DNA from 2 places in the Arthrobacter sp. NPDC058130 genome. Region 1 is predicted to be linked to the other one. Evidence: riboswitches for the same ligand, from Rfam matches in the RefSeq annotation. Region 1 holds a riboswitch; the other holds the start of a gene.
What was found. Region 1 has a riboswitch for glycine ahead of gcvP (aminomethyl-transferring glycine dehydrogenase). Riboswitches for the same ligand answer to the same signal wherever they lie in the genome.

Region 1 (14,751 bases):
GCAGGTTGTGCGTCTTGACCAGTCCCGCCCCCTCGAGGATCCGTGCGGCGTCCTCGGACAGGACGATATCCGGCTCGATCTTGATCGCGAACACGCCCAGCTTGGCCTTCTTGACGAAGTCCGCGTTGGCAGCCGTGATCCCGGGGATGTCCTCGACGGACGCCACATCGGGTCCCTTGATCAGGTACCAGAGCTTGCCGAGCAGCGGAAACGACTTTTCCAGGACCAGGTTGTAGCTCGTGTAATCGGCCGTCTCGTAGACCAGGTGAAGGGGCTTCCAGCCGAAGTGCTGCTTGACCTCGGCGAAGGCTTCCGATTGCAGGAGGTTGCCACCGTTGGGGTTCGCGGTGACGTTGTCATCCCAGTTGGCAATCTCCTCGGCAGAGGCAAAGCGGGCAGTGAATTCGCGCAAGGGTGCGGTATCCAATCATTGCGGTACGAGCTTCGGCGGCATGCGGACATGCAGCCCCAAGTCTATCGGTCCGCACCCTGCCGCCAGTCCGGGCCAGGCAGTTACGCTGGTCTCATGCAGGCTCAGCACCAACCGCTCGAAGGCCGTCCGGGGACGCCCGGCGGCCGGGTGCGCGGCGCGGGCAGAGGCCAAGGCAGCGGCTCCGGCGCTGGCTCCGGGGCCGGTTCAGGCACTGGATCCGGCGTCGTTTCCCAACTAGTTGCGCTGCTGTTGTTCCTCGGCGCGTCGGCGCTCGTTGCGGGCCTTGGCGGCCTGGCCACGGCCCGCCACGTCAATGGCTGGTACGCCACCGCGGACACGGCGCCCTGGTCCCCGCCCAACTGGGTCTTCGGAGCGGTTTGGACCGTCCTGTACGCCGCCATGGCCGTCGCGGCATGGCTGGTCTGGCGCAGCCACGCCGAGGGGTCCAAGCCGGCCCTGACGGCCTACGGTGTGCAGCTGGCGCTGAACCTGCTCTGGACCCCGGTCTTCTTTGCCCTGTACCCGGTGCTCGGGACGCCGGCGCTGTGGATCGCGTTCGGGATCATCGTGGCGCTGGCTGTGGCGGTGGCCGTGACGGTGGTGCTTTTTGGGCCGATCAGCCGGACGGCAGGGCTGCTGATGCTGCCCTATCTGTCCTGGATTGTGTTCGCGTCCTCGCTGAATCTCTGGGCGGCGCTGCACAACTGATCGCCGCATCACCAGCGCCAACAAGCGCCTTACCAGCACCGAACTAGCACCGATCAGCTCCCTAGCACTCGACGACGTTGACGGCGAGGCCGCCCATGGCCGTTTCCTTGTATTTGGAGCTCATGTCCTTGCCGGTCTCCCGCATGGTCACGATGACCTCGTCCAGGGAGACCCGGTGGGTGCCGTCGCCCCAGAGGGCCATCTTGGCGGCGTTGATGGCCTTCGCCGCGGCGATCGCGTTGCGTTCGATGCAGGGCACCTGGACCAGCCCGCCGATGGGATCGCAGGTCAGGCCCAGGTTGTGTTCCATCGCGATTTCCGCGGCGTTCTCCACCTGCGCCGGCGTCCCGCCCATGACTTCGGCCAGCCCGGCGGCCGCCATCGACGACGCCGAGCCCACCTCGCCCTGGCAGCCGACCTCGGCGCCGGAAATCGAGGCCTGCTCCTTGTAGAGCACCCCGATGGCACCGGCGGTGAGCAGGAACTTCACCACCACGTCGTCGCGGTCGGCCTGGGTGGCGTTCTCCATGCCCGGGGCGAAATGCAGCGCGTAGTAGAGCACGGCCGGGATGATCCCGGCGGCGCCGTTCGTCGGGGCGGTGACTACGCGCCCGCCGGAGGCGTTCTCCTCATTCACGGCCAGCGCGATCAGGTTCACCCACTCCTGCCAGTACTTCGGGTCCCGGTCCTTGTCCTCTTTCGTGAGGCGCTCGTGCCAGTCGGGGGCCCGGCGGCGGACTTTGAGCCCGCCGGGCAGCAGCCCCACGCGTTTGAGGCTGACGTCGACGCAGCCTTCCATCACCGAGTAGATGTGCAGCAGGCCCTCGCGGATCTCGGCCTCGGTGCGGGAGGCGCGCTCGTTGACCAGCATGATCTCGCCGATCGAGAGGCCCTTGGACTGGCAGCGGCCCAGCAGTTCGGCGGCCGTGCGGAACGGCAGGGGAAGTTCCTTCTTGGATTCATCGAGTTCCTTCAGGGCGGCGTCTTCCTCGCCTTCGCGGACGATGAAGCCGCCGCCGACGGAGAAGAACGTGGCGCTGTGCACGGTTTCGCCCGCGGCGTCGGAGACCGTGAATGTCATGCCGTTCGTGTGCCGGGGCAGGATGGTCAGCGGGCGCAGGACCATGTCCTTGACCCCGTAGGGCAGGGGTACGGCGCCGGCCAGCTGCAGGGTGCCGGTCTCGGCGATCGTGGCGAGCCGGTCCTCCACTTCCTCGGGCAGGATCAGCTCGGGGTGGAAGCCCTCGAGCCCAAGCAGGATGGCGGTCATGGTGCCGTGGCCGTGGCCCGTCGCGGCCAGGGAGCCGTAGAGGTCCACCCGCAGCGAGGCCACGCGGTGCAGGTCTCCGGAGGCCTTGAGTTCTTCGGCGAAGACGGCGGCGGCCCGCATGGGGCCCACGGTGTGCGAGCTGGATGGCCCTATTCCGATGGAAAAGAGGTCGAAGACTCCAACAGCCATTGTCGGTTCCTAACTAGGTCTTGCTGTGGCCCGGCAGAGGGTCTTGCCGGAAAGCGGTGCGTCCGCCGGTAGGCGGCAGTCCCGCCGGATGCACGACGCCGGGCGGCGGCTTGTGGCCGCGGCCCGCCCGGCGTCGGGCTCTGTACTGCTACTACTTCTGTCTTACGTCGCTTAGGCGAGGTTATCAACCGAGGGGTAGAGCGGGTGGGCTTTGGCGAGGGCCTCCACGCGGGCGCGCAGGCCCGAGAGGTCCGCGCCGGCGTCGGCGGTGAGGGCCTCGGCGATGATGTCCGCGACCTCGGCGAAGGCCGCCTCACCGAACCCGCGGGTGGCCAGCGCCGGGGTGCCGATCCGCAGCCCCGAGGTGACCATCGGCGGACGCGGATCAAACGGCACGGCGTTGCGGTTGACCGTGATGTCGATCGCCGCGAGCCGGTCCTCGGCCTCCTGGCCGTTGAGCTCGCAGTCGCGCAAGTCCACCAGGACCAGGTGCACGTCGGTGCCGCCGGAGACCACGCTGATGCCCTTCGCGGTCACGTCGGGGCGGACCAGCCGGTCCGCGAGGATCCGGGCACCGGCCAGCACCCGCTCCTGCCGCTCCCTGAACTCTTCGGACGCGGCGATCCTGAACGCCACCGCCTTGCCCGCGATCACGTGCTCCAGCGGGCCGCCCTGCTGGCCCGGGAACACCGCGGAGTTGATCTTCTTCGCGACCTCGGCGTCGTTGGTCAGGATGATCCCGCCGCGCGGACCGGCCAGGGTCTTGTGCGTCGTGGAGGTGGTGACGTGCGCGTGCGGCACCGGGGACGGGTGCAGCCCGGCCGCGACCAGCCCGGCGAAGTGCGCCATGTCCACCATCAGGTACGCGCCCACCGAATCCGCGATCCGGCGGAACTCGGCGAAGTCCAGCTGCCGGGCATACGCGGACCAGCCGGCCACGATCAGCGCCGGCCTGTGTTCCAGGGCCAGGGCCTCGACCTCGGCCATGTCCACCGTGTGGGTGTCCTGACGGACCTGGTACGGGATGACGTTGTAGAGCCGGCCGGAGAAGTTGATCCGCATCCCGTGCGTCAGGTGCCCGCCGTGCGCCAGGTTCAGGCCCATGATGGTGTCCCCCGGCCGGATCAGGGCGTGCATCACGGAGGCGTTCGCCTGCGCGCCGGAGTGCGGCTGCACGTTCGCGTATTCGGCGCCGAACAGGGCCTTGACCCGGTCGATCGCGAGCTGCTCGATGACGTCGACGTGTTCGCAGCCGCCGTAGTAGCGCTTGCCCGGGTAGCCCTCGGCGTACTTGTTGGTCAGCACGGAACCCTGCGCCTGCATGACGGCCCTGGCGGTGTGGTTCTCCGAGGCGATCATCTCCAGGCCGTCCCGCTGCCGGCCCAGCTCGGCGTCGATCTTCGCCGCGATCTCCGGATCCAGCGCGGACAGGTCCGCGTCCAGGGACGCGGACACCACCTGCACGAAGCCGGTTTCGGTCACCGCGGCGCTCACAGTTCGCCACCGTTCTTGGCCGCGTACTCCTCAGCAGACAGCAGCGGACCTTCCGCGGTCACCGCCACCTTGAACAGCCAGCCGGCACCATACGGGTCACTGTTGATCAGCGCCGGATCCGACACAACATCATCATTGACCGCCACCACCTCGCCGGTCACCGGGGCATACAGATCCGAAACCGACTTCGTCGACTCCACCTCACCGCACGTCTCCCCCGCCGTCACCGACGAACCAACCTCCGGCAGATCCACATACACAATGTCACCCAGGGCATCCGTGGCCACGGCGGAGATGCCGATGGATACTGTGTTCGACCCGGCGTCGCCGGAATCCCGGGCAACCCACTCGTGCTCGTCGGAGTACTGCAGTTCAGGGGCAACTTTTGCCATGTGTTTTTCCTTTACGTTTGAAAAGTCGTGGGTCTCAACAATTGTGGCTGGGTTTCGTACTGACCGTGGCCGGGTTACGCGGCCGGAAACCGAATTCCTCCGCGTGCTCGGTCGCGAATGCGCCCGCTGGGCGGACGCGACGCTCCCTTAGACGCACGCTTCCGGAATCCGCTCCCCTGCCGCTTTCGGCTAGTTCAGTTCCGCGCGCCAACAGTTTCGGACGGGCCACCAGTTCTCCGGAAAGAAACAGTGGCCGTTCGTATTCTTCTAGAGCCTGGCTAGTTCTTGGCCTTGAAGGTGTCATCAAGCTCAACCCCCAATGATCGAGCTTGGCGTGGCACCCGTTGGGACAAGCGTGCCCAACCTTCGGCAGGCGGTTTCATCCCCAGCACCTTTGGCGTTCGAAAGCGCTGGTTCCCGTTGTTCCCGGTGTGGCGATTGGTCTCAAAAGGTGAGCTGCCCTCGAGGGGCCGGCCGGGCTGGGTTTTCGAAAGCGTGCGTCTAAGCGAGTGACCGCCGTCGGGGTTCCCTGGCCGAGCTTGCGAGGCTAGGGGGACGGCGGGTCAAACGAGCGAGCACGCGTGAAAACCCAGACGGCCAGCACCGGAGCCGGGTACCGCTAAGGCACCCAGCCCGGAAGCGGCGGGGGGCTACTTGACGCGCTTGTAGAAAGGCAGTGCGACAACTTCGAAGGGCTCCGTCTTCCCCCGCAGATCGATGTCCAGGGCGGTGCCGGGTTCGGTGAACTCGACGTCGACGTAGGCCATGGCGACCGGGTAGCCGAGGCTGGGGCTGGGCTGGCCGGACGTGACTTCGCCGACGACGTTGCCGTCCTTGAGGACCGGGTAGTGACCGCGGCCGGCCCGGCGTCCCAGGCCCTTGAGCCCGACGAGCTTGCGGCCCGTGGTGGAGCCTGCACCGGCTTCCTTCTTGGCGGCCAGTGCGGCCTTGCCGATGAAGTCGCCTTCCTTGGACAGCGCGACAACCGGCCCCAGGCCGGCGGCGAACGGGTCGCCCTCAAGGGAGAGCTCGTTGCCGTAGAGCGGCATACCGGCCTCGAGGCGGAGCGAGTCGCGGGACGCAAGCCCGGCGGGCGTCAGTTCGCCCTCTTCGGCGATGGCGATGAGGGCCTGCCAGAGGGCGGCGGCGTCGTCGTTCGCGACGAAGATCTCGAAGCCGTCCTCACCGGTGTAGCCGGTGCGGGCCAGCAGGAGGTCCTGGCTTGTCCCGCCGAACATGAACGGCACTTCCACGGCGGCGTAGTACTTCAGGTCGGTGACGAGCTCGTGCTGCGCGGCAGGCACCAGGCGCAGCAGGATCTCCTGGGCCTTGGGGCCCTGGACCGCGATCAGCGAGGTCTCGGCGGACGCGTCCTGCACGGTGACGTCAAACCCACCTTCCTTTCCGGAACCGGCTCGCTCGGCGAGGGCCGCGGCGACCACCTTGGCGTTGCCCGCGTTCGGGACGACGAGGAACTTCTCGTCACCGCGGCGGTAGGTGATGAGGTCATCGATGATGCCGCCGTCCTCGTTGCAGATCAGCGAGTACTTGGCCTTGCCGATGGCCATCGCGGAGATTTTGCCGACGAGGGCGTAGTCCAGGAAGGCTGCGGCGTCCGGGCCGGTGACCCAGACTTCGCCCATGTGGGAGAGGTCGAACAGGCCCGCGGACTTGCGGACGGCGTGGTGCTCGGCGAGTTCGGAGCTGTACTTCAGGGGCATCTGCCAGCCGCCGAAGTCCGTGAAGGAGGCACCGAGCTTCTTGTGCTCTTCGTATAGGGCCGTGTAGTTCTCAGTCATCGTTGGCTGTCCCTAGCTGTCAGAGGTGGAGTTGGCGGAGTCTTCGGAGTGGACTGCTGTGTCTTCTTCGAAGGATTCGAGAGGCGGGCACGAGCAGATCAGGTTGCGGTCGCCCGCGGCGCCGTCGATCCGGCCGACCGGCGGGAAGTACTTGTCCTGCTTGAGCGTGTGGACCGGGAAGACGGCCTGCTCGCGCGGGTACTCGCGGGTCCAGTCGGTAGATACGACGGCGGCGGCGGTGTGCGGTGCGTTGCGCAGCGGGCTGTGCTCCACCGTGAAGTCGCCGTTGGCGACCTGGTCAATTTCGGCGCGGATGGCGACCATGGCGGTGATGAAGCGGTCGATCTCGCCGAGGTCCTCGGACTCGGTGGGCTCCACCATCAGGGTGCCGGCCACCGGGAACGCGAGCGTGGGGGCGTGGAAGCCGTAGTCGATCAGGCGCTTGGCCACGTCCTCGGCGGTCACGCCGGTCTTGGCCGTGAGTTCGCGCAAGTCCAGGATGCACTCGTGGGCCACGAGTCCGCCCTCGCCGGTGTAGAGCACCGGGAAGGAGTCGTTCAGGCGGGCCGCGATGTAGTTCGCCGCGAGCAGGGCCGACTTGGTGGCCTCGGTCAGGCCCTGGCCGCCCATCAGCTTCACGTAAGCCCAGGAGATCGGCAGGACCCCGGCGGAACCGTAGCGGGAGGCGGAGATCGGGGTGCCGTCGGCGCCGTTGGCCGGGTCAGCGGCGTTGCCCGGCATGAAGGGTGCCAGGTGGGCCTTGGCCGCGACCGGGCCCACGCCGGGTCCGCCGCCGCCGTGCGGGATGCAGAAGGTCTTGTGCAGGTTCAGGTGCGAGACGTCGCCGCCGAACATGCCGGGCTGGGCCAGCCCGACGAGGGCGTTGAGGTTGGCGCCGTCGATGTACACCTGGCCGCCGGCGGCGTGGATCGCGTCGCAGACCTCGCGGACGTCGGCGTCGTACACCCCGTGGGTGGAGGGGTAGGTGATCATGATGCAGGACAGCGCGTCTTTGTGCAGCTCAATCTTGGCGGTGAGGTCCGCGTGGTCGATCGTGCCGTCGGAAGCGGTGGCCACGACAACAACCTTCATGCCGGCCAGGACGGCCGAGGCGGCGTTGGTGCCGTGCGCGGAGGCCGGGATCAGGCAGATGTTGCGCTGGGCGTCCCCGCGGGAGAGGTGGTAGCCGCGGATGGCCAGCAGGCCGGCGAGTTCGCCCTGGGAGCCGGCGTTCGGCTGGATCGAGACCTGGTCGTAGCCGGTGATCTCGGTCAGCTGGGCTTCGAGGTCCTCGATCAGTTCGCGCCAGCCGGCGGTCTGGGATTCGGGGGCGAAGGGGTGGATGGAGGCGAACTCCGGCCAGGAGATGGCCTCCATCTCGGCGGTGGCGTTCAGCTTCATGGTGCAGGAGCCCAGCGGGATCATGGTGCGGTCCAGGGCGAGGTCGCGGTCCGAGAGGCGGCGGATGTAGCGCAGCAGCTGGGTCTCGGAACGGTGTGTGTTGAAGACCGGGTGCTGGAGGTAGTCAGAGGTGCGCTCGACGGCGGGATCCAGGGCCAAGGAGGAGTCTGCTGCATCCACCACGCTGGCTCCGAACGCGCCCACGACGTCGGCGACGATGGCCGCCGTCGTCGCTTCATCGGCGGAGATGCCGACGGTGTCGGCGTCAATGGCACGCAGGTTGACGCCCTTGGCGTCGGCGGCCGCGATGATTTCCGCGGCGCGGCCCGGCACGGAGACGGTGATGGTGTCGAAGAAGGAGGCGTGCAGCACGTCCAGGCCGGCGGCCTTCAGGGAGGCGGCGATGGTCCTGGCGTGGCCGTGGACGGTCTGGGCGATCGCCTTCAGTCCGTCGGGGCCGTGGTAGACGGCGTAGAAGGACGCCACGATGGCCAGCAGGGCCTGGGCGGTGCAGATGTTGGAGGTGGCCTTTTCGCGGCGGATGTGCTGCTCGCGGGTCTGCAGGGCCAGCCGGTAGGCGGGGACACCGGCGGAGTCCTTGGAGACGCCGACGAGGCGGCCGGGCATGGAGCGCTCAAGCCCCTTCTGGACCGCCATGTAGGCCGCGTGCGGGCCGCCGAAGAACAGCGGCACGCCGAAGCGCTGGGCGGAGCCGACGGCGATGTCGGCGCCCTGTTCGCCCGGAGACGTGATGAGGGTCAGGGAGAGGAGGTCGGCAGCGACGGTGACGAGGGCGCCGCGTTCCTTGGCATCGGCGATCACGGCGGTGTGGTCGAAGACGCGGCCGGAGACGCCGGGCTGCTGGAGGACGACGCCGTTGATGTCGCCGTCGGGCAGGCCCTTGGAGAGGTCGGCGACCTCGACTTCGAAGCCGAGGGCCTCGGCGCGGCCCTTGACGATCGCGATGGTCTGCGGCAGGCAGTCGGCGTCGAGAACGGTCTTGCCGTCGTGGGCGGCCTTGTTTTTGTTGGCCCTGCGCATCATCAGCACGGCCTCGGCGACGGCGGTGGCTTCGTCCAGCAGCGAGGCGTTGGCGATCGGCAGGCCGACGAGGTCCTGGACCATGGTCTGGAAGTTCAGCAGCGCCTCGAGCCGGCCCTGCGAGATCTCCGGCTGGTACGGCGTGTAGGCCGTGTACCAGGCCGGTGCTTCGAGAATGTTGCGGCGGATCACCGGCGGAGTCAGGGTGTCGTAGTAGCCTTGGCCGATCATCTGCACGGCCGTTTTGTTCTTCGAGGCCAGCTTGCGCAGTTCGGCGAGGACTTCCACTTCGCTGAGGGCCGCGGCGAGCGCCAGATCGGAGTCCTGGCGGATGTCCTTCGGAACGGCGGTGTCCACCAGTGCGTCGACGGTGTCGTGGCCGACAGCCTTCAACATGGCGTCGACGTCGGCCTGGCGGCGGGCGCCGATGTGCCGGTCAACGAAGGACGTGGACGCTGGTGTAACAGTCACAAGGAACTCCATAACTCTGGCGGCGCAGGGTACGCCACATTGATTCGGGTTCCTCCCCGCTCTGTCTTGGACCTGAGAGTTTCCGCGCAGCCCCCATAAGAGGGGCTCCGCTTGCACCGTCGGTGAGCACAGCGTGTTAGGACGCGCCTGCTACTTTCCAGAGATGCCTTGCCGCGGCGGTACATGGGCCTGAGAGATTCCTGGGGAGGATTTGCTCCTACGGCGCCTGCTTGTACCTACTTGCAGGACTCTCCCGCCGCAGATCAAAGGCGTATTCAGTTGGGGGTGACAACAGTCACCTCTCATTCTCCTATGCCGGGCGTGCGTCCGCAAACTCCCTCCCGGCGCCGGTCCAGGTTAAGGGGCCGGCCCCACGGGTTCGCCGGAAGCGTCCGAGGGCGCCGTACCGTTACGGCGAAGTCGCAGGCTTCCGGCGTATTCGGAGGCCCTGGCTCAGCCCGGACCCCGCTCGATATAGCGCGGCTCAGGCGTCAGCGGCGCAGCTTCTCGACGGCGGCCAGGAGGCTCTCGACGTCGGCCTCGACTTCCGGGGGCGACGCGCCCGGCCCCCGGCCCAGCATGGCGTTGAAGTACAACCCGTCCCCCATATACAGGACGGCCTTTGCCATGGCGGGCCCGACGTCGGCCGCCAGCAGTTCCAGCCAGTTCGCCTGGGCGGCGGCGAAGCGTCCGAGGGTCTCCTCGTGCGCCACCTCGGCGAGCCTCGTAGCCGCGACGAACACCCGGTCCATGGGGGTGTCCGCCCATACCGAGGACTTGATGAAGTACACCGCCGCCCCTTCGGGGGCCTCCGCCATGGCGGCAACATCCGCAGCCAGATGCCGGTCCAGCCGTTCGAGCAGGACCGCGACCATCGCCTCCTTGGTCGGGAAATGGTAGAGGAGGCCACCCTTGGAGACTCCGGCCCGGCGTGCGACGGCGTCCAGCGTCGCGGCGCGTTCACCGACTTCGATGAGCAGGGATTCGAAGGCGTCGAGAACGGCCTCGCGGGCGACGGGTTTCCTGGGCATGCCTCCCATCATGCCTGTCCGGCCCGGCATTTCTTAACTGTACCGTCCAGACGGTATAGTTACGTTTCATGAGCATTCCATCGATCACCGCCGCCACCAGCACCCAGGCGGCCACCGGCCCGCGGGCACCGTGGCGCGACTGGGTAGCTCTGGCCCTGCTGATGTTCCCCGTCCTGCTTGTGGCCGTGGACAATACCGCCCTGACCTTCGCCCTGCCGGCCATCGCCCGCAGCCTGGACGCCTCCGGCGTGGAACTGCTGTGGATCATCGACGCCTATCCCCTGGTCCTGGCCGGACTCCTGGTGGCGATGGGCAGCCTGGGCGACAGGATCGGCCGGCGCCGGCTCCTCTTCGTGGGAAGCACAGGGTTTGCCGCGGTTTCGGCCGCGACGGCGTTCGCGCCGAGCGCCGAGTGGCTGATCGCCGGACGCGCCGGGCTTGGCCTCTTCGGCGCCATGCTCATGCCGTCTACGCTCTCCCTGATCCGCAACATCTTCCCGCAGCCCAACCGGCGCAGGCTGGCCGTTGCGATCTGGGCAGCCGGGTTCTCCGGCGGCGCCGCCCTCGGCCCGATTGCCGGCGGCTGGCTGGTGGAACACTTCTGGTGGGGCGCCGTCCTGCTGGTCGCCGTGCCGATCATCCTGCCGCTGCTGCTGCTCGGTCCGGCGCTCATCCCGGAATCCCGCGACCCGAAGCCGGGCCGCGTGGATGTGCCCAGCATCGTCCTGTCCCTGCTGGTCATGGTGCCCGTTGTCTACGGGATCAAGACCCTCGCCACCCACGGTCCCGCACCGGAGGCCTTCGCGAGCATCGGTGCCGGCCTGCTCATGGGCTATGTATTCATCCGGCGGCAGCGCACCCTTGCCCGGGTGCACAGCACGGACCACAGCACAGCCCACCGGACGGCGCCCATGCTCGATGTCAGCCTCTTCGGCAACCGGGTCTTCAGCACCGCCATCACTGCCAACGTCCTGGCGCTGTTCTCGTTCAACGGCTTCATTCTCTTCCTGGCCCAGCACCTGCAGCTGCTGGAGGGCCAGTCCCCCTCGGCCTCCGGGGTCGCCATGATCCCGGCCCTCATCGCCACAGTCGTCGCAGGGCTCCTGGTGGTCCCGTTGGTTCGGAAGGTGCGGCCCGGCTTTGTGGTGGCCGGCGGCCTGATGCTGAGCGCGGCCGGCTATTTCCTGGTGGCCTTCGGCGACCACAGCCACGGCCCGTCGCTGCTGCTGGCCGCGCTGCTGGTCCTCTGCCTGGGGGTCGGTGCCGCGGAGACGATCTCCAATGACCTGATCCTCGGCGCGGCGCCTGCGGACAAGTCGGGGGCCGCCGCCGCCATCTCCGAGACCGGGTATGAAGTGGGGTCCCTGCTGGGCACGGCGATCCTCGGCTCGATCCTGACAGCCTCTTACCAGGGCAACCTCCGGCTCCCCGCGGGCGTGTCCGAGCTCGCGCCGGCCGCGGCCACGAACCAGGCCGGCGAGACCCTCGCCGGTGCGGTGGAGCTCGCCGGGATGCTTCCCGCGCCGCTGGCGGAGGCGGTGACGGCGGCCGCGCGCACGGCCTTTGACTCGGGCGTGCACGTCACGGCTTCCATCGCGCTGGTCCTGATGTCCGGGGCATGCGTGCTCGCGGCCGTTCTCCTGCGAAAGGTGCCGAAGGCAAGCTAGCAGGCTCAGAGACCGTCAAGGTACTTCTGCCGGGCGTCCAGCAACTCGCCAGCGCCATAAACAACAGCGTCCGACGCCGGGAATACCCGGCGTCGGACGCTGAGGTTGCAAGGGCGGCCCGGTGGGCGCCGGACCTACTTGCTGTCCGGAGTGGTCACGCTGGCCGTGGCCTTCATGGTCTCGGCATTCACCATCCAGGCGTACTGCTCGAGCTTGGCGATGAATTCGTGCAGCAGGTCGGCGGTGGTGGGGTCTTCATCGTCCACTTCGTCATGGACTTTGCGCATGGTGCCCACGGCTGCCTCCAGCGCAGCGACAATGCGTTCGATGGCGTCCTTGGTGGTGATCAGGCCCGCCGGGAACTGGGCCAATGCGGTGGACTTGGCAACTGTGGAGCTTCGGCCGTCCGGGAGGGCGTGGAGGGCGCGCATGCGCTCGGCGAGGTCATCCGCGAATCCCCGGGCGGCGTCGACGATCTCGTCCAGCTGGAGGTGAAGGTCCCGGAAGTTGGTCCCGACGATGTTCCAGTGCGCCTGCTTGCCCTGAACGTGGAGTTCGATCAGGTCCACCAGGACTGCCTGCAGGTTGGTCGTCAGTGTAGGTGTTGCTTTCATGCGTCCTCCTCGATAGAACCGGTGCCGTGTGGGCCGCGTGCGCCATTGGCTGGCGGTCCGGCCGATGGTTTCGACGCTACCGCAGGCGCAGTCCGGCCGCGACGGTTCGGGGAGGAATTTCTCGATCAGCTTACTAAGTTGGCTTACTAACCGTTTCGGGGCGGCTTAGACCGCTTCGTTGAGGACCGGACCGCGGGGGAACACGGCCCGGGTAATGCCGCCGGAGGTGGCCTCGGAGAGCTGGGTGAGGTAGTCGTTGCGGCGCCGCGGCGTGATCCTGGACTGGGGTTCGAACGGCTGCGCGGGATCGTCGGCGTAGTGCGCAGTCAGACCGTCGCGCATGAGCCGGATGGCCTCCGAACGCTGCTGGGACACCGCGGCGTGCGTGGACCCGAGTTCAGCGGCCAGGTCTTTGACCGTCCGGTCGCCGAAGTAGATCTCCTCCACGACGTAGCGCATCCGTTCCGGCAGGGATTTCACGGCGGCCCGCAGGTACTGGAGCCGTTCGTCCGCGAGCACGGAGTGTTCCGGCGTGAGGGTTTCGGCGGCCAGGGTATCCACCACCGCTTCATCGAGGGGTGTCAGCGTGCGTGAGGCATCCGCGAGCGCGGCCTCCACAACGCTCTGCTGGACCCCAAGGGCGGAGGCGATCTCGTCGACGGTGGGCGTGCGGCCAAGAGCGGACGCCAGCGTTTCCTGGACGGACATGGTTTCCTTGATCCGCCGGCGGGCGGAGCGGGTGGCCCAGTCGCTGGCCCGCATCTCGTCCGCGAACGCGCCAAGGATGCGCCGGCGCGCGAACGCGCCAAACGGCACCCCGAGGTCGGGATCGAACGAATCGGCCGACGTGATCAGGGCAATGGCACCGGCCGAGGCCAAGTCATCGCGAGAAAGGTGTGACGCCTTCGAGCACAAATCTGAGACGAGATACCCCACCAGCGGAAGGTGCTGCGTGACCATCTCGTTGCGTTCCACGCGATTCAATACTGTGTCCCCCCATGAGACCGGATCCGAAGGGTCACAGACCCTTAAAACGCCGAGAACCGCGCCCAAAACCGACCGGTGCTCCCCCCATAGGAGTCAGCGTTCGCAAGCAGGGCGCAGCACCCATGGAGGAAACCTATCACCTGATTTGGGATCTGCGTGTACCCTCAGGGAAAAGCTTGGCAAAAAGTGCGGTACCCGCCCCGAACCTGCGATTCAGGGGGCGGAAAGAGAATGGGGCCCATGAGCGCAAGTGATCTCTCCGCGGCACTGTGGCAGGAGCGCCGGCAGCTGGAACTGCTCCTTTTCAGGCTGGAAACCCAGCGGTTGCACGTTGGGGCCGGGAACGTGGAATGGCTGAGCCTGATGGCGTCCGAGATCGAAGCCGTGCTGGACCGGTTGGGCTTTGAAGCCCTGGCCCGGAGTGTCGAATCTGCTGCCGTGGCGGCCCTGTGGGGCGTGCCGGCACAGGCGACGCTGGTCGAACTGATCGCTGCTGCCCCCGCAGGCCCCTGGCCCGGGATCCTGCGCGAGCACCTGGACGCCCTGAACGCACTCCTTGCCCGGCTGGGCGAGGCCGCCCGCGTGAACGAAGAGGCGCTGCTAACACTCCCCCTGCCGGGACGCCACGGTCCGGCAGGCACCGCCGGCCTGTTGGATCAGCTGGCCACCAGCGGGAACCTGGAGCGGGCCCTGGCCGTGGTACGGCGTGCACCCCAGCCTGCCCTGGCCCAGTATCTGGGCGGGGAACGGGACTGATCCGGCAGCGGTCCTTAGCCTTCGGCGGGAGCGGCGGGCGGCAGGAGCCCGCGCAGCGCGTCCTCGGCCTCCGGGCCGGCTTCCGCCGCAGCGAGGTTTGCGGCCGCGATGGCTTCGATGACTTCCCGGCGCTGGATGGGCACACCCCGGGGCGCCTCAATGCCTATCCGAACACCGTCGCCGCGGCCTTCCAGGACCGTGATGACGATGCCGTCGCCGATCATGATCTGTTCGCCCGGCTTGCGTGTAAGTACCAGCATCTTCTCAATCTACCCTTCACCGCGGGACGCGTCGGACGGTTCCCGCCTGTTCTGCCATGTCGGATCCGGACCGGCCAGGCGGGCGTCGATCCAGCCCACGGGCAGTCCCAGGCCATTGACGCTTTCAGGCGACCCGGTCTCCGAGGCGCCGACCACCGCCACTGCGGCAACGTTGATCTGGGCCGAGAGCACGCCGACCCAGCGCGCCGTGTCCTCGTGCTTCCGTCCGGCATCGACC
Region 2 (14,751 bases), on a different contig from region 1:
CCGAGGCGATCATCTCCAGCCCGTCCCGCTGCCGGCCCAGCTCGGCGTCGATCTTCGCCGCGATCTCCGGATCCAGCGCGGACAGGTCCGCGTCCAGGGACGCGGAGACCACCTGCGCGAAGCCGGTTTCGGTCACCGCGGCGCTCACAGTTCGCCGCCGTTCGCTGCCGCGTACTCCTCAGCAGACAGCAGCGGACCTTCCGCGGTCACCGCCACCTTGAACAGCCAGCCGGCACCATACGGGTCACTGTTGATCAGCGCCGGATCCGACACAACATCATCATTGACCGCCACAACCTCGCCGGTCACCGGGGCATACAGATCCGAAACCGACTTCGTCGACTCCACCTCACCGCACGTCTCCCCCGCCGTCACCGACGAACCAACCTCCGGCAGATCCACATACACAATGTCACCCAGGGCATCAGCCGCCACAGCGGAAATACCAATCCCCACTGGGCCTGACCCATCAACAGCAACCCACTCGTGCTCGGCGGAGTACTTCAGTTCAGCAACTACTTTGCTCATTTCAATTCCTTTAATCTCGTCTGAATAAAAATCTGCGGTCGGTTTGAATGCCAGGTGACGGCAGGCGGCTCATCCCCAGCACCTTTGGCCTTCGAAGGCGCTTCCTAAGATGCCTGGAACGGGAGGCGGGCCGACCTTGAGGGCCGGTTGGCCGCGGTTTTCGAAGGCGCCCCTTTCGTGGAGGCTCCGTCGGGGTCCGGCATCCGGAAGCTTGCGTCTAAGGGAGCGTCACGTCCGCCCAGCGGGCGTATACGCGACCGAGCACGCGGAGGATGTCGGTCCCGACGGGGGCCGGGCTACTTTTGGCGCTTGTAGAACGGCAGTGCCACCACTTCGAACGGCTCTGCCTTGCCGCGCAAATCGATGTCCAGGGCGGTGCCCGGTGCGGCGTGTTCGACGTCGACATAGGCCATGGCAATGGGGTAGCCCAGGGTGGGGCTCGGCTGCCCTGAGGTCACTTCGCCAACAACGTTGCCCTCCTTGAGGACCGCGTAGTGGCTGCGGCCGGCGCGGCGGCCCAGTCCCTTGAGGCCGACCAGCTTGCGGCCCCTGGTGGACCCGACGCCGGCTGCCTTCAGATCGCCCAGTGCGGGTTTGCCGACGAAGTCCGATTCCTTGGCGAGCGAGACAACGGGCCCCAGGCCTGCGGCATAGGGATTGCCTTCGCGGGAGAGCTCATTGCCGTAGAGCGGCATGCCGGCCTCCAGCCGCAGCGAGTCGCGGCAGGCCAGGCCGGCCGGGACGAGCCCGTGGGCGCTTCCGGTTTCCAGCAGCTTCTCCCACAGGCCCGGAGCGTCGTCGTTCGGCACGTAGATTTCGAACCCGTCTTCGCCGGTGTAGCCGGTGCGGGCAAGCAGCAGCTCCTGCCCGTTGATCTGGACTTCAACAGCCGCGTAGTACTTCAGCTCAGCCACCAGCGAATGCTGCTCAGCCGGAACCAGCGTCAGCAGAATGGCCTCTGCATTCGGTCCCTGGACTGCGATCAGGGAGGTCTCGGCGGAGGCGTCCTCGACGGTGACGTCGAACCCGCCTTCTTTTCCGGCACCAGCCCTCTCGGCCAAGGCCGCGGCGACCACCACGGCGTTGCCGGCGTTCGGGACCACGAGGTACTTCTCCTCGCCTCGACGGTACGAGATGAGGTCATCGATGATGCCGCCGTCCTCGTCGCAGATCAGCGAGTACTTGGCCTTGCCGACGGTGACCGCGGACAGCTTCCCGGCCAGGGCGTAGTCCAAGAAGGCTGCGGCATCCGGGCCGCTGACCCAGACTTCGCCCATGTGGGAGAGATCGAACAAACCCGCCGCGTTGCGGACCGCGTGGTGCTCGGCGAGTTCGGAGCTGTATTTGAGCGGCATCTGCCAGCCACCGAAGTCAGTGAAGGAGGCGCCGGCTATTTTGTGCTGCTCATAGAGAGCGGTGTAGTTCTCAGTCATCGGGATACTCCTTAGTTCTCGAATTCGGAAAGCGGCGGGCAGGAGCAGACCAGGTTCCGGTCGCCTGCGGCGCCGTCGATGCGGCCGACGGGCGGGAAGTATTTGTCCTGCCTGAGTGCGTGCACGGGGAACACGGCCTGCTCACGCGGGTACGCCCGCTCCCAGCCGGAAGATACGACGGCGGCCGCCGTGTGCGGTGCGTTGCGCAGCGGGGAGTTCTCCACCGTGAAATCGCCGTTGGCGACCTGGTCGATCTCCTGCCGGATGGTGATCATCGCCTCGATGAAACGGTCAATCTCCGCAAGGTCCTCGGACTCGGTAGGCTCCACCATCAGGGTGCCAGCCACCGGGAACGACAGCGTGGGCGCGTGGAAGCCAAAGTCGATGAGACGCTTGGCCACGTCCTCGGCGGTCACGCCCGTTTTGGCGGTGAGTTCGCGCAGGTCCAGGATGCACTCGTGGGCCACCAGCCCGCTCTCCCCGGTGTAGAGCACCGGGTAGTGCTCATCCAACCGCGCCGCGACGTAGTTCGCCGCGAGCAGAGCAGACTTGGTGGCCTCGGTCAGGCCCACACCGCCCATCAGCTTCACGTACGCCCAGGAAATCGGCAGGACACCGGCCGAGCCGTAGCGGGAGGCGGAGATCGCAACTCCAGTTCCCGGTTCGATGGCGCAGGCCTCGTGCGCGGCCTTGTTGGCGTCGCCCGGCATGAACGGGGCCAGATGCGCCTTGGCCGCGACCGGGCCCACGCCGGGTCCGCCGCCGCCGTGCGGGATGCAGAACGTCTTGTGCAGGTTCAGGTGGGACACGTCGCCGCCGAACTTCCCCGGCTGGGCGAGGCCCACGAGGGCGTTGAGGTTGGCGCCGTCAACATAGACCTGTCCGCCGGCCGCATGCACCGAATCGCAGACCTCGCGGACGTCGGCGTCGTACACACCGTGGGTCGAGGGGTAGGTGATCATGATCGCCGACAGGACGTCCTTGTTGGCCTCGATCTTGGCGGTCAGGTCCGCGTGGTCGATCGTGCCGTCCGAAGCGGTGGCCACGACCACGACCTTCATGCCGGCCAGGACGGCGGAGGCGGCGTTGGTGCCGTGCGCGGAGGCCGGGATCAGGCAGACGTTGCGCTGGGCATCGCCGCGGGAGAGGTGGTAGCCGCGGATGGCCAGCAGGCCGGCCAGTTCGCCCTGCGAGCCGGCATTCGGCTGGATCGAGACCTGGTCGTAGCCGGTGATCTCAGTCAGGTCCGATTCCAGGCCCTCGATCAGTTCCCGCCAGCCCTCGGTCTGGGAGTCCGGGGCGAAGGGGTGGATGGAGGCGAACTCCGGCCAGGAGATGGCCTCCATCTCGGCCGTGGCGTTCAGCTTCATGGTGCAGGAGCCCAGCGGGATCATGGTGCGGTCCAGGGCGAGGTCGCGGTCCGAGAGGCGGCGGATGTAACGCAGCAGCTGGGTCTCGGAACGGTGTGTGTTGAAGACCGGGTGCTGGAGGTAGTCGGAGGTGCGGACCACGGATTCGGGCAGGTCGAAGCCCTTGGCCTCCACCACCGGACCGGCGCCAAAGGCGACAACCACCGCGGAGAGGACCTCCGCCGTCGTGGTCTCATCGACTGACACGCCAACTGTGTCCGCATCGATGAAACGCAGGTTGATACCGCGGGCCTCGGCAGCGTTGATGACCTTCCGGGCCTTACCCGGAACGCGGACCGTGACAGTGTCGAAGAAGGATTCGCTCACCAGTTCCCGGCCGACGATCTTGAGCGTGGCGGCGAGGGCCCGGGCGTTGTTGTGGACGGTCTCGGCGATCGCCTTCAGGCCCTCGGGACCGTGGTACACGGCGTACATCGAGGAGACGATGGCCAGCAGGGCCTGGGCGGTGCAGATGTTGGACGTGGCCTTTTCGCGGCGGATGTGCTGCTCGCGGGTCTGCAGTGCCAGCCGGTAGGCGGGGACGCCGGCGTTGTCCTTGGAGACGCCAACAATTCGGCCAGGAAGCGTGCGTTCCATGCCCTCGCGCACCGCCATGTAGGCCGCGTGCGGGCCGCCGAAGAACAGCGGCACGCCGAAGCGCTGCGTGGAGCCGACGGCGATGTCCGCGCCCTGCTCGCCCGGAGGGGTGATCAGGGTCAGGGCCAGAAGGTCCGCTGCCACGGTGACCAGGGCGCCGCGTTCCTTGGCTTGTGCGATCACGGCGGACTGGTCCCACACCCGGCCGGATACGCCCGGCTGCTGGAGGACGACGCCGTTGATGTCTCCGTCGGGCAGGCCCTTGGAGAGGTCGGCGACCTCAACCTCGAAGCCTAGCGCCTCGGCGCGGCCCCGCACGATCGCGATGGTCTGCGGGAGGCAGTCAGCATCAATGACTGTTTTGCCGTCGCGGGCACCGGCGTTCTGACCTGCGGACTTATTGGCCCTGCGCATCAGGAGCACGGCCTCGGCGACGGCGGTGGCCTCGTCCAGGAGGGAGGCGTTGGCGACCGGCAGCGCCGTGAGGTCCTGGACCATGGTCTGGAAATTCAGCAGCGCCTCGAGCCGGCCCTGCGAGATCTCCGGCTGGTACGGCGTGTAGGCCGTGTACCAGGCCGGGGCTTCGAGGATGTTGCGGCGGATCACCGGCGGCGTGACAGTGTCGTAGTAGCCTTGGCCGATCATCTGCACGGCCGTCTTGTTCTTGGAAGCCAGCTTGCGCAGCTCGGCCAGCACCTCAACTTCGCTGAGGGCGCTGTCCAGGCTGAGCGGCTTTTCCTGGCGAATGGAAGCGGGGACTGCATTGTCAACGAGGCCGTCTACACTGTCGTAGCCGACGGCCTTGAGCATGGTGTCGATGTCTGTCTGGCGGCGCGCACCGATATGACGGTCTGCGAACGTGGACGGGGACGATTGAATCGTCATGAGGAACTCCATAATTCAGGTGGCACAAAGCGCCACGATGATTCGGGTTCCTCCCCGCTCTGTATTGGACCTGAGAGTTTCCGCGTTGCCTGCTGTTTAGCAGGCGCCACTTGCACCGTCGGTGAGCCCGGTTTCCCGGACTGCTTTCCAGAGTTGCCTTGCCGCGGCGGTACGTGGGCCTGAGAGATTCCTGGGGAGGATTTGCTCCTACGGCGCCTGCTGAACGTACCGGCAGGACTCTCCCGCCGCAGATCATAAGCCGTGCCACTGGTGGGTGACACGGCTCACACATTACTTGGTGCGCGGGCCGGTTGCAAGATGCGGGTCCGTCTGAGGCGTTGGTTGACGATAGCAACCGAGCTCCTCGCGGTCCACGTCCGGGAGCCCGGGCGAACAACGGTGCGGAGCTTTTGCAGTTGCTGGCGATGGTCGAATCAACGGCAAGCGGACGACGGCGGGAAGTCCCGCCGTCGTCCGCTTGCCGCTTGCTGCCCTTACAGTCTTTGATACTCCGGAGCCGCCCACCGGGCATCTGCGGAATCGGCCTTGCGTGCCGGGTGGCCGGCGTACGTCCAGACACATGGCCGGCCGGCCTCGCTCGGGAGGAGCTGGCCTTCGTACAGCGAGATGCTCGCTCCCGCCGGGCTCTGCCAGACTCCGGTCAGTTCGCAGTGGGTGCCGGTGGCTTGCCGCCGTGGCGCCGAGAGGTTAATGATCCTGCGCGCCCGTTTCTCGGCAACGGGAAGTCTCTTCTTCATGATGACGCTCCTGTCCGTTCCCGGTAGGTACTTTCGGGAACATCAGTGATGAACATGTGTCCGGGGGCGTGGCTGATGGCGAAGGCCGGCCTAGATGCCGTCACTGCGCTCTGCGGTGTCACACCGCACGCCCAGAAAACCGGCACTTCCCCCGGCCGGATCTCCACCGCATCGCCAAAATCGGGGCGGTTGATGTCGGCAATGCCGAGGTCCCCGGGCGCCCCGACGTGAACCGGGCTGCCGTGGACCTTGGGTACTTCCGACGTCACCCTGATGGCCGTTTCGACCAGTTCGGGCGGCATCGGGCGCATGGAAACCACCATCGGTCCGTGGATTCGTCCCGCAGGCGTGCACTCGATTCTCGTGCGGTACATGGGGACGTTGCGTCCGGTTTCGGTGTGCCGGAGCGGGACGCCCTCGCTGGCGAGTGCGGCTTCGAAGGTGAAACTGCAGCCGATGAGGACGCCCACCATGTCATCACGCCAGACCGATGCGACGTCCGTAACTTCGTCGGCAAGTTCGCCGTCCACCCAGACCCGGTAGGCGGGGATGTCACTGCGGATGTCAGACCCTGCGGCGAGGGCGCTCTCGTACTGCCCCGCGGGGATGACGTCGATGAGGGGGCAGGCTTTGGGGTTGAGCCGGCAGAATTCGATGAATTCGTCGGCGTAGTCGGCCGTCACAGCTATCAGGTTTGCCTGGGTGTAGCCGTCGCTCCATCCGGAGGCGGGAGTGACCAGGCCGTTGCGAAACTTCAGGCGTGCATCGGCGGGTGCCAGGCGTGCGTTGGCCTGGTTCATCGGGACTCCGCCAGCTCAGTTGAAGACTGGAGGTACTCCTGGTCCTCGGCAACGTCGGAGTCCCGTCCCAGGGCCAGGCCTACCAAGGTCAGGAGGCAGGCAACGCTGAGGTAGATGGCCACCGGGACCCAGCTGTTGAAGGTGCCCAGCAGGAGGGTGAACATGAACGGTGCGATGGCGCCACCGATGATTCCGGCGAAGGTGTAGGCCAGCGAGCTGCCGGTGGAGCGGAGCCGCGGCGAGAACTGTTCAACAACGAAGGCCGCCTGGGGTCCGTACATGAACGAGTGGCAGAGCAGGCCCAGCACGGTTCCCACGATCAGCATGACCGGGGACCGTCCTTCGAGGACGATGAAGAACAGGTATCCCCAGACGGCGGCGGCCACTGCGGCGATGGCATAGACCAGCCGGCGGTTGATGCGGTCAGAGATGGCCCCGGCAAGCGGCATGGTGAAAATCTGGAGTGCCGAGCCGATGAGGACGGCCACCAGCACTTGGCCGCGGTCGAAGCCAAGTTTCTGAATGCCGTACGTGAGCATGAAGACTGTGCACATCGCGTAGATGACGTCCGGGCCGATGCGGCTGAGCATGGCCGCGACGAGGGGCCGGCGCTGGGTTGCCAGGACTTCGCGGATCGGGGACTTGGGTTTGTCTCCCCTGGCTTCCATGGCCTTGAAGATCGGGGTGTCCTCAAGCTTGAGCCGGATCCAGAGCCCGAAGGCCACCAGCAGTGCCGAGATCAGGAAGGCGATTCGCCAGCCGAAGTTCAAGAAATCCTCTTCGGACAGGGCCATAGTCAGGACGGCAAGCACGCCGTTGGCCATCAGGTTGCCGGCGGGCGGGCCGATCTGCGCGGCGGATGCCCAGAAGCCGCGGCGGCTCGGGTCACCGAATTCACTGGAGAGCAGGACTGCCCCGCCCCACTCGCCGCCGACGCCGACACCCTGCGCGAAACGGAGGAAGACCAGGATTGCGGGGGCGATGACACCGATGTTGCCGTAGGTGGGAAGAAGGCCGATGAGGAACGTGGCGGCACCGATCAGCACGAGCGTGATGACCAGGATTTTCTTGCGGCCGACCTCGTCCCCGAGCCGGCCGAAGATGATGCCGCCGACGGGCCGGGAAATGTAGCCCACCGCGTAGGTGGAGAAGGCCAACAGGGTGCCCGTGACGGGGTCTGAAGCCGGGAAGAAGATCAGCGGGAAAACGATCGCAGCCGCCGCGGAGTAGACGGCGAAGTCATAGAACTCCAGCGCGGTTCCGGTCAGGCTCGCCGCGAAGGCCTTGTACATGCCCTTGCGCCCCACAACGGGTTTCGGGTCAGCGGGGGCCATTACTGATGGAGCGGCCATTTGTACCTCCATGAAGAGTGTGGATGTCATCCGAGTGCGGGCGGATGGTGTTGGTGCGCCCTGCCTGTCCCGGCTTGCGGCGTTGCAGGTGGGGACATTGGGGTGTGTGTGCGGCTACCGTGATGCTGCGGAAGTCGTAACTGCGATCAGTTGTTGGATTGTTGAACAATCCGGATTGTTGAACAATTTACGCGACGCAGATCACACCGTCAAGGGGTTGAGGGTGTGCAGTCGTTTTCGCAATTGCCGGATTTAACCGGATTTAGGGCGCGGAAGCGCTACTTCGAAGCTCCGGGCGGCATGAAAGACGACGGCGGGACATCCCGCCGTCGTCGTTTTAATTCTTGTGGCTTTGCGCCTGTCTACCCCGGTGGAGGAAGGGCGCCATATGTATGTGGCATTGAATGAGGATTGGTCGGCCGGTCCTCGTCGGATGAGGAGGGCTCCCTGGTGTCGTAGCTGCGCGCGGTCCGCAGGTTCCGGGATCGCTTGTACAGGCCCACTGCGACCAGGCCGAGGCCAGCGGCGAGAAGCGCGAGTCCTAGGACGAACGCTGCCGCCGCGCCCTGTCCGGCGCTGCCCGAGAACACCTCAAACAGAGGCATCGGCAGCGTGAACACCGTGGCCGCCAGGAATATCAAGCCCGCTGCAATTTGCCATGTCCCCTTGGACTGCATGGTTCCCCCTCCATGTTTGCGTGTCAGCCTTGCCACCCAGTAAACCCGACACGTACCTATTTGAACAGGGCAGACCCAGGGCACCGACAGGGGAAGACGCGGCGGGGCCAAGGCGTGAGGCCCGGCCTATCATGGCATCACGGGACGAAATGTAGGCGGGGCCGCTGAACATGACCAATGAACGCAAGCGCGACGACGCGCCGACGGGAAACGTGGCGCTCGTGACCGGCGCGAGCCGAGGGGTGGGCCGGGGCATCGCACTTGTCCTTCTGGCCGCGGGGTTCCAGGTTTACGGAACCGGCCGCTCGATCGACCAGGCCGACCTGCCGCGGGAGATCGTGCGCCTGCGCTGCGACCACCTCAACAACGACGAGACGGCCCGCGTCTTTGATGCCATCCGGTCCGGGAGCGGCCGCCTCGACCTGCTCGTCAATTGCGCCTGGGGCGGCTACGAGAAGATGGTCGAAGGCGGCGCGTTCTCCTGGCCTGCTCCATTCTGGGAGCAGCCGCCGCACCGCTGGACCGGCATGATGGACGCCGGAGTCCGCGCCGCATTTGTCTGTTCGGCGCACGCGGCGCGCATGATGACGCCGCGGCGCCGCGGCCTGATCATCAACATCAGCTTCTGGGCGGCCCAGCGCCACCTCGGCAACACGATCTACGGCATCGCCAAAGCGGCGACGGACAAGATGACCTCCGACATGGCCGTCGAGCTCAAACCGTTCGACATTCCGGTCATCGCGCTCTACCCCGGGCTTGTGCGAACCGAGGCGGTCCTGGCCGCGGCCAAAAGCGGTGCGTTCGACCTCTCGACCAGCGAAAGCCCCGAGTTCATCGGCCGGGTGATCAATGCGCTGTTCCATGATCAGGACCTGATGGCGCGGACCGGCCAGGTACTCATCGCCGCGGCCGTTGCGAAGGAGTTCGGCGTCCTGGACATCGACGGAAAATCGCCGCCGGCGCTGACACTCGCGGACCTGTAGGATGCTGACCTCTACGGTGAGTCGGACGACGGCGGGATTCCCGCCGTCGTCGCCCTGCCGGACCGCACGCCTGTTGCGAGGTGCTACTGCTGGCGGGTCAATTGCCGGACCGGGGCGCCGGCCAGCCATGCTTTGACGTCCTCGAGAGCTCCGCCGTAGAACTGCGCGTAGCTCTCGTAGGTGACGTACCCCAGATGGGGCGTCAGGACAGTGTTCGGGGCGGACAGAAGCGGATGGCCTGCCGGCAAGGGTTCCTGATCGTAAACATCGACGGCGGCGCCCCGGATCCAGCCTTCTTCGAGGGCGCGGATCAGGGCAGGCTGGTTCACCAGGGGTCCCCTGGCCGTGTTGATCAGCATTCCGCCGGGGCCCAGCAGCCGCAGTTCGGCTTCACCAACCGTCCCCTCGGAGCGCTGGGACAGGCGAAGGTGAAGTGTCACGATGTCGGATTCCCGGAAGAGTTGGTCCTTGCTGACCTTCCGGACCCCTGCCGCCTCTGCAGTCGCCGCATCCAGGTTCTGGCTCCATGCCAGCACGTTCATGCCGAAAGCATGCGCGTACGCCGCCACCTTGTGGCCGATCTTGCCCAGCCCGACTATCCCCAGGGTCTTGCGCGCGAGTTCAAAGCCAACAGTGTTCTGCCAGCGGCCGGCCCGGAGCGCGTTCTCTTCAGCGGTCAGGTTCCGGGCCAGCGCCAGGAGCAGCGCCCACGTCAGTTCAGGGGCGGCCGACGGCGACCCGCCCGTTCCGCAGACGGTCACACCGCACTCTTCCGCCGCGGCGAGATCGATGGCGGCGTTTGCGGCGCCGGTGGTGATCAGCAATTTCAGCCGAGGCAGGTTCGCCAGCACAGCTCGCGGGAACGGAGTCCTCTCCCGCATGGCCACAATGATGTCGAAGTCCAGCAGGGCCTGGATTACGGCGGACTCCGAGGCGAATGGCGTGCTGAAGACGGTGACGCTGACGCCGTCCGCACCCACGGAAGTCCAGTCCGCATAGTCGGCAGAGACCTGCTGATAGTCATCCAGAATGGCCGGCCGATACTCGGTCATATTGGTTCAGTCCCCTTGTTCCAGACGAGTTTCCCCGGGAGGGGCATGGGCTTCCGGCTGTCCGTCGGATACCCGTAGCCCCGTGCGATCCCAGTGTAGAGGGGTGCCTTCCCTTGGACGGGGAGGGGCCGCATGATAGGCGCATGACCCAATTCGCATCAGCCGACGAATCCGCCGTTGCGAAAGCCCATCGTGAGCTCGAAGCTGCCGGCGTCCGCACCGTGATCGGCACGGTGGTGAATCATTCGGGCATCACGCTGGCCAAGAGCGTTCCGTTGGCGCGGCTCGAACTCTTCCACAAATCCGGGATGGGCGCTGCGCCCGTCTGGCATGTCTTCACCATCGACGGCGGGATCGCGTTCACGGACAGCATCACCCCCGTTGGCGATATGCGCCTCAAGATCGATATCGCAGGACTCCGTGTCCTGCCGGGCGGCCGGGCATGGGCGCCCGCCAACCTTTTCGAACAGGACGGAACCGCCTCTCCGGCCTGCGCCCGCGGCGTTCTGGCCGACGTCGACGGCAGCCTGGTCGGGGCCGGATACACAGCACTCGTGGGCCACGAACTTGAATTCTTTCTCGTCGCCCCAGATGGTTCAGCGCTGGAAACGGCACCCTGGGTTCCGTACGGGGCAACCGGCCTCCTAGACCGATCGGAATTCGTCGATGATCTGCTGTCAGCGCTGAACCTGGCCGGCATTCCCATGGAACAACTCCACGCCGAGTACGGCAGAAACCAGTTCGAGTTTTCCCTTCCCCCTGCCCCGCCGGTTCAGGCCGCCGACGCCGTGGTCCTGGCCAAGGTCATCGTTGGCATCGCCGCCAGGGCCCACGGCATGCAGGCCTCCTTCTCCCCGTTGCCCTTTTCCGGCACGGTCGGAAACGGCGCCCACCAGCACCTTTCGTTCCAAAAGAACGGCACGCCGCTATTCTCCGGCGGCAGCGGACCGCACGGCATCTCCGCCGAGGGAGGCGCTGTCATTGGAGGAATCATCGCAGGGCTCCCCGAGATCCAGGGTTTCCTCACGGGTTCAATTTTGTCCGGAAGCCGCTTGGCACCCGGCACATGGTCGGGTGCCTACTTATGCTGGGGCCTGGAAAACCGGGAAGCCTCAGTGCGCTTTTTGAACGAGGGCCAGAGCAATCCCCACGGAGCCAACGTCGAGGTGAAAATCATCGACCCCTCGGCAAACGTGTACCTGGCCTCCGCAGCCATCCTTGCGCTCGCCCTTGACGGCATCCGCGGCGGACAAAGGCTTCCGGCAGAGATCCCGGGTGATCCCGGACGGCTTTCGGACGACGAACGGCACCAAGCCAACATCCGGCTGCTCCCAAACTCCCCCGCCGCCATCATCGGCACGCTGGACAACTCACGCCTTGCACGCGGGCTCCTCGGAGACGCGATCGTCGATGCCACGGTGGCCGTCCGGCGCTACGAACAGCAAATCTCCGCGGAACTCGCGCCGGACGAGCTCGCCGAACGCTTTCGACTTGCCTGGTCGATCTGATGGCGGGCAGTTCCTTCCCGGACTTCGTCGAACAAGTCAGCCTGGTTGACCACCACGTGCACGGCGCGTTTCACGCCGACGGTGACGAGGCACGCTTTCAGAACTCGCTCAACGAAGGGAACACCGAACCACTCGCCAACCCCTGGGACGCCTACAACACGCAGATCGGACTCGCCATCCGACGCTGGTGCAGCGGCATTCTTGATCTGCCGCGGCACGCCTCACCGGCGGACTACTGGAGCCGGCGTGCCGAGCTTGCAGAACATGAGCTCAGCCGGCGCATGACCCGCGCTGCCGGGGTCAGCGACTGGCTGATCGATACAGGATTGGATGCCCCCGACTACCTCGGCCTGGCCGGCATGGCCGAGGTCTCCGGCGGGCGCACCCACGAGATCGTTCGGCTGGAACTGGTCGCCGAGTCGCTGATCGGGGAGCTCGCCAGCCCGGCAGATTACGTCGACGAGTTCGGCCAGCGGATTCACGAGCTCACCCGCAGCGCCGTGGGCGTCAAGACAGTTCTCGCCTACCGCACAGGATTCGACCAGAATCTGAGCCGGCCGACCCCCGATGCGGTCACCGACGCGGCCCGCCGCTGGCAGGAGAACCAGCACGCCGGCACCCATGCGAAGCTCACCGACGTGACCCTCATTGCCCACGGGATCCATACGGCGGTGTCGATGGAGCTTCCAGTGCAGTTCCATGTCGGATTCGGTGACCGCGACCTGGACCTCCACAAAACCAATCCCCTGTACCTCCTGGACTTTCTCCGGTCCGCCGACGTCCGGGACACACCGATCATGCTGCTCCACTGCTATCCGTTCGAACGCGAAGCCGGCTATCTGGCCCACGCCTTTGAGAACGTCTACATCGATGTGGGCCTTGCCGTGAACTTCACCGGGTCACGGAGCAGGGCTCTGGTGGCCCGCTCATTCGAGCTGGCCCCCTTCACCAAGATCCTGTACTCCTCCGATGCCTTGGGCCCCGCCGAACTCCACTACCTTGGCGCGCGGCTGTGGCGCAACGCAATCATCAAGGTAGTGGGCGGATGGATCGACGACGACGACTGTTCCGAGGCGGACGCCCGCAAGATCGTGCAACTCGTCGCGCGCGACAACGCCCGGCGCGTGTACGCCCTGCCCTGAGCAGCCGCCCCGTTGCGGTGCTTAACCGTTGAATTCGGCCGGGTGGGGGCCGGTGCGGCCGTCCCGCTCGAGGCCGTCCACCACTGCCAACTCGTCCGCCGACAGGTCGAAGCCGAACACGTCCAGGTTCTCATTGATCCGCGACGGCGTGACCGACTTGGGGATGATGATACGTCCCTGCTGCAGGTGCCAGCGCAGAATCACCTGCGCCGGGCTCCGGCCGTGCCGGGATGCGATCTCAAGGATGGCCGGTTCGTCCAGGAGGGCACCCTGCGCCAGCGGGCTCCAGGCCTCGGTGGCAATTCCGTACGCGGTGTTGAAGGCCCCGATATCCCGTTGCTGCAGGGCCGGGTGCAGTTCCACCTGGTTGACCGCCGGCACCGTACCGCCAAGGTCGATCAGCTTTTGCACGTGTTCGGGCAGGAAATTGGAAACACCGATCGCCCGGACCCGGCCGTCGGCCAGCAGCTTCTCCAGAGCCAGCCAGGAGTCCGTGTATTTGCCCAACCCGGGAGCGGGCCAGTGGATCAGGTAGAGGTCCAGATAGTCCAGGCCGAGTTTGTCCAGGCTGGTCTCGAAGGCCGCGAGGGTGGCCTCGTAGCCGAGGTCCGCAATCCAGAGCTTGGAGGTGATGAACAGTTCGTCGCGGGCAATCCCGGACTCCGCCAGCGCGCGGCCGGTGCCGGCCTCATTTCCGTAGATGGCGGCGGTGTCAATGCTCCGGTAACCGGCGGCAAGAGCCGCGCTGACCGCGGCGGTGGTGTCGTCGTCGGACACCTGGAAGACGCCGAAGCCGAGCTGCGGCATCTGGACCCCGTTATTGAGCGTCAAGGTGGGAATGGCGGTCATGGTTTCTCCTGAAGTTGGATCGGGTGAAGGAAGGCCGTGGCCAACGGACGGCGGCCCGACGGGGGCCCGTCCAGAAGTCTGTTCTGGACCGGGGTCGGACGAATTAGCACGCGTACGCTAGTAGTTGCAGGCGCTGTGTTTATTTTTGCACAAAGGTATATAGCGCGCAAGCAACTACTTTGTATCAGCCCGGTTATTGGGCCCAGTCGGCGTCGTCGTAGGGGCGGCCGCGGAAGTGGGCGCGGAGGTATTCCCCCACAACGGCAGCGCCCAGATCCCCAGTCTCGGGCGCCACCATCCGGCCGTCGATTCGGCGGACCATGCGCTGGACGAACCGTTCCAGGCCCGGGTCATCGCCCAGCCGGAAGAACGTGGCCTGTGTGCCCGCACGCCCGAGGCGGTCCAGTTCGGCGACGGTGACGCGGATGGTCTCCGCGTCCGGCGGCCAGCAGAACCACGACTCGCCGTCGGCCAGCAGGTGCGCTGTGGGTTCGCCGTCGGTCACCACCAGGAGGACGGGCTGCATCGACGGGTGCTGGCGGAAGAACCGGCCGGCCAGCAGCAGACCGTGGTGCAGATTGGTTCCCTGTTCCCGCAGGGCCGGCAGGGCCGTGAGCTCGCCAATGTCCATGGTCTGGGCGTAGCGGCCGAACGTAATCAGCTGCAGCCGGTCGCCGCGGAACCGGGTTGAGACGAGGTGGTGCAGGGCGAGCGCGGTGCGTTTCATGGGCACCCAGCGCCCCTCGGCGGCCATCGAGAAGGACACGTCAGCCAGCAG

Region 2: linked by a shared signal. The riboswitch ahead of gcvP (aminomethyl-transferring glycine dehydrogenase) and the one ahead of gcvP (aminomethyl-transferring glycine dehydrogenase) in region 1 are both predicted to bind glycine.

The regions. Positions count from the first base shown of each region.
Region 1 covers NZ_JBHVTV010000015.1:46,686-61,436, forward strand. The annotation lists gene ACFVTM_RS20135 (lipid II:glycine glycyltransferase FemX) at 1-412, opposite strand, end outside; gene ACFVTM_RS20140 (TspO/MBR family protein) at 527-1,141, shown strand; gene ACFVTM_RS20145 (L-serine ammonia-lyase) at 1,203-2,600, opposite strand; gene glyA (serine hydroxymethyltransferase) at 2,772-4,094, opposite strand; gene gcvH (glycine cleavage system protein GcvH) at 4,091-4,486, opposite strand; gene gcvT (glycine cleavage system aminomethyltransferase GcvT) at 5,137-6,285, opposite strand; gene gcvP (aminomethyl-transferring glycine dehydrogenase) at 6,298-9,210, opposite strand; glycine riboswitch at 9,366-9,464, opposite strand; gene ACFVTM_RS20170 (TetR/AcrR family transcriptional regulator) at 9,690-10,229, opposite strand; gene ACFVTM_RS20175 (MFS transporter) at 10,298-11,896, shown strand; gene ACFVTM_RS20180 (Dps family protein) at 12,031-12,510, opposite strand; gene ACFVTM_RS20185 (sigma-70 family RNA polymerase sigma factor) at 12,676-13,494, opposite strand; gene flgN (flagellar export chaperone FlgN) at 13,738-14,253, shown strand; gene ACFVTM_RS20195 (carbon storage regulator) at 14,268-14,513, opposite strand; gene ACFVTM_RS20200 (hypothetical protein) at 14,523-14,751, opposite strand, start outside.
Region 2 covers NZ_JBHVTV010000006.1:154,142-168,892, forward strand. The annotation lists gene glyA (serine hydroxymethyltransferase) at 1-148, opposite strand, end outside; gene gcvH (glycine cleavage system protein GcvH) at 145-528, opposite strand; gene gcvT (glycine cleavage system aminomethyltransferase GcvT) at 825-1,961, opposite strand; gene gcvP (aminomethyl-transferring glycine dehydrogenase) at 1,973-4,864, opposite strand; glycine riboswitch at 5,010-5,107, opposite strand; gene ACFVTM_RS12790 (hypothetical protein) at 5,347-5,610, opposite strand; gene ACFVTM_RS12795 (putative hydro-lyase) at 5,607-6,410, opposite strand; gene ACFVTM_RS12800 (MFS transporter) at 6,407-7,762, opposite strand; gene ACFVTM_RS12805 (SDR family NAD(P)-dependent oxidoreductase) at 8,610-9,422, shown strand; gene ACFVTM_RS12810 (D-2-hydroxyacid dehydrogenase family protein) at 9,506-10,474, opposite strand; gene ACFVTM_RS12815 (glutamine synthetase) at 10,618-11,982, shown strand; gene ACFVTM_RS12820 (amidohydrolase family protein) at 11,982-13,124, shown strand; gene ACFVTM_RS12825 (aldo/keto reductase) at 13,146-13,973, opposite strand; gene ACFVTM_RS12830 (VWA domain-containing protein) at 14,167-14,751, opposite strand, start outside.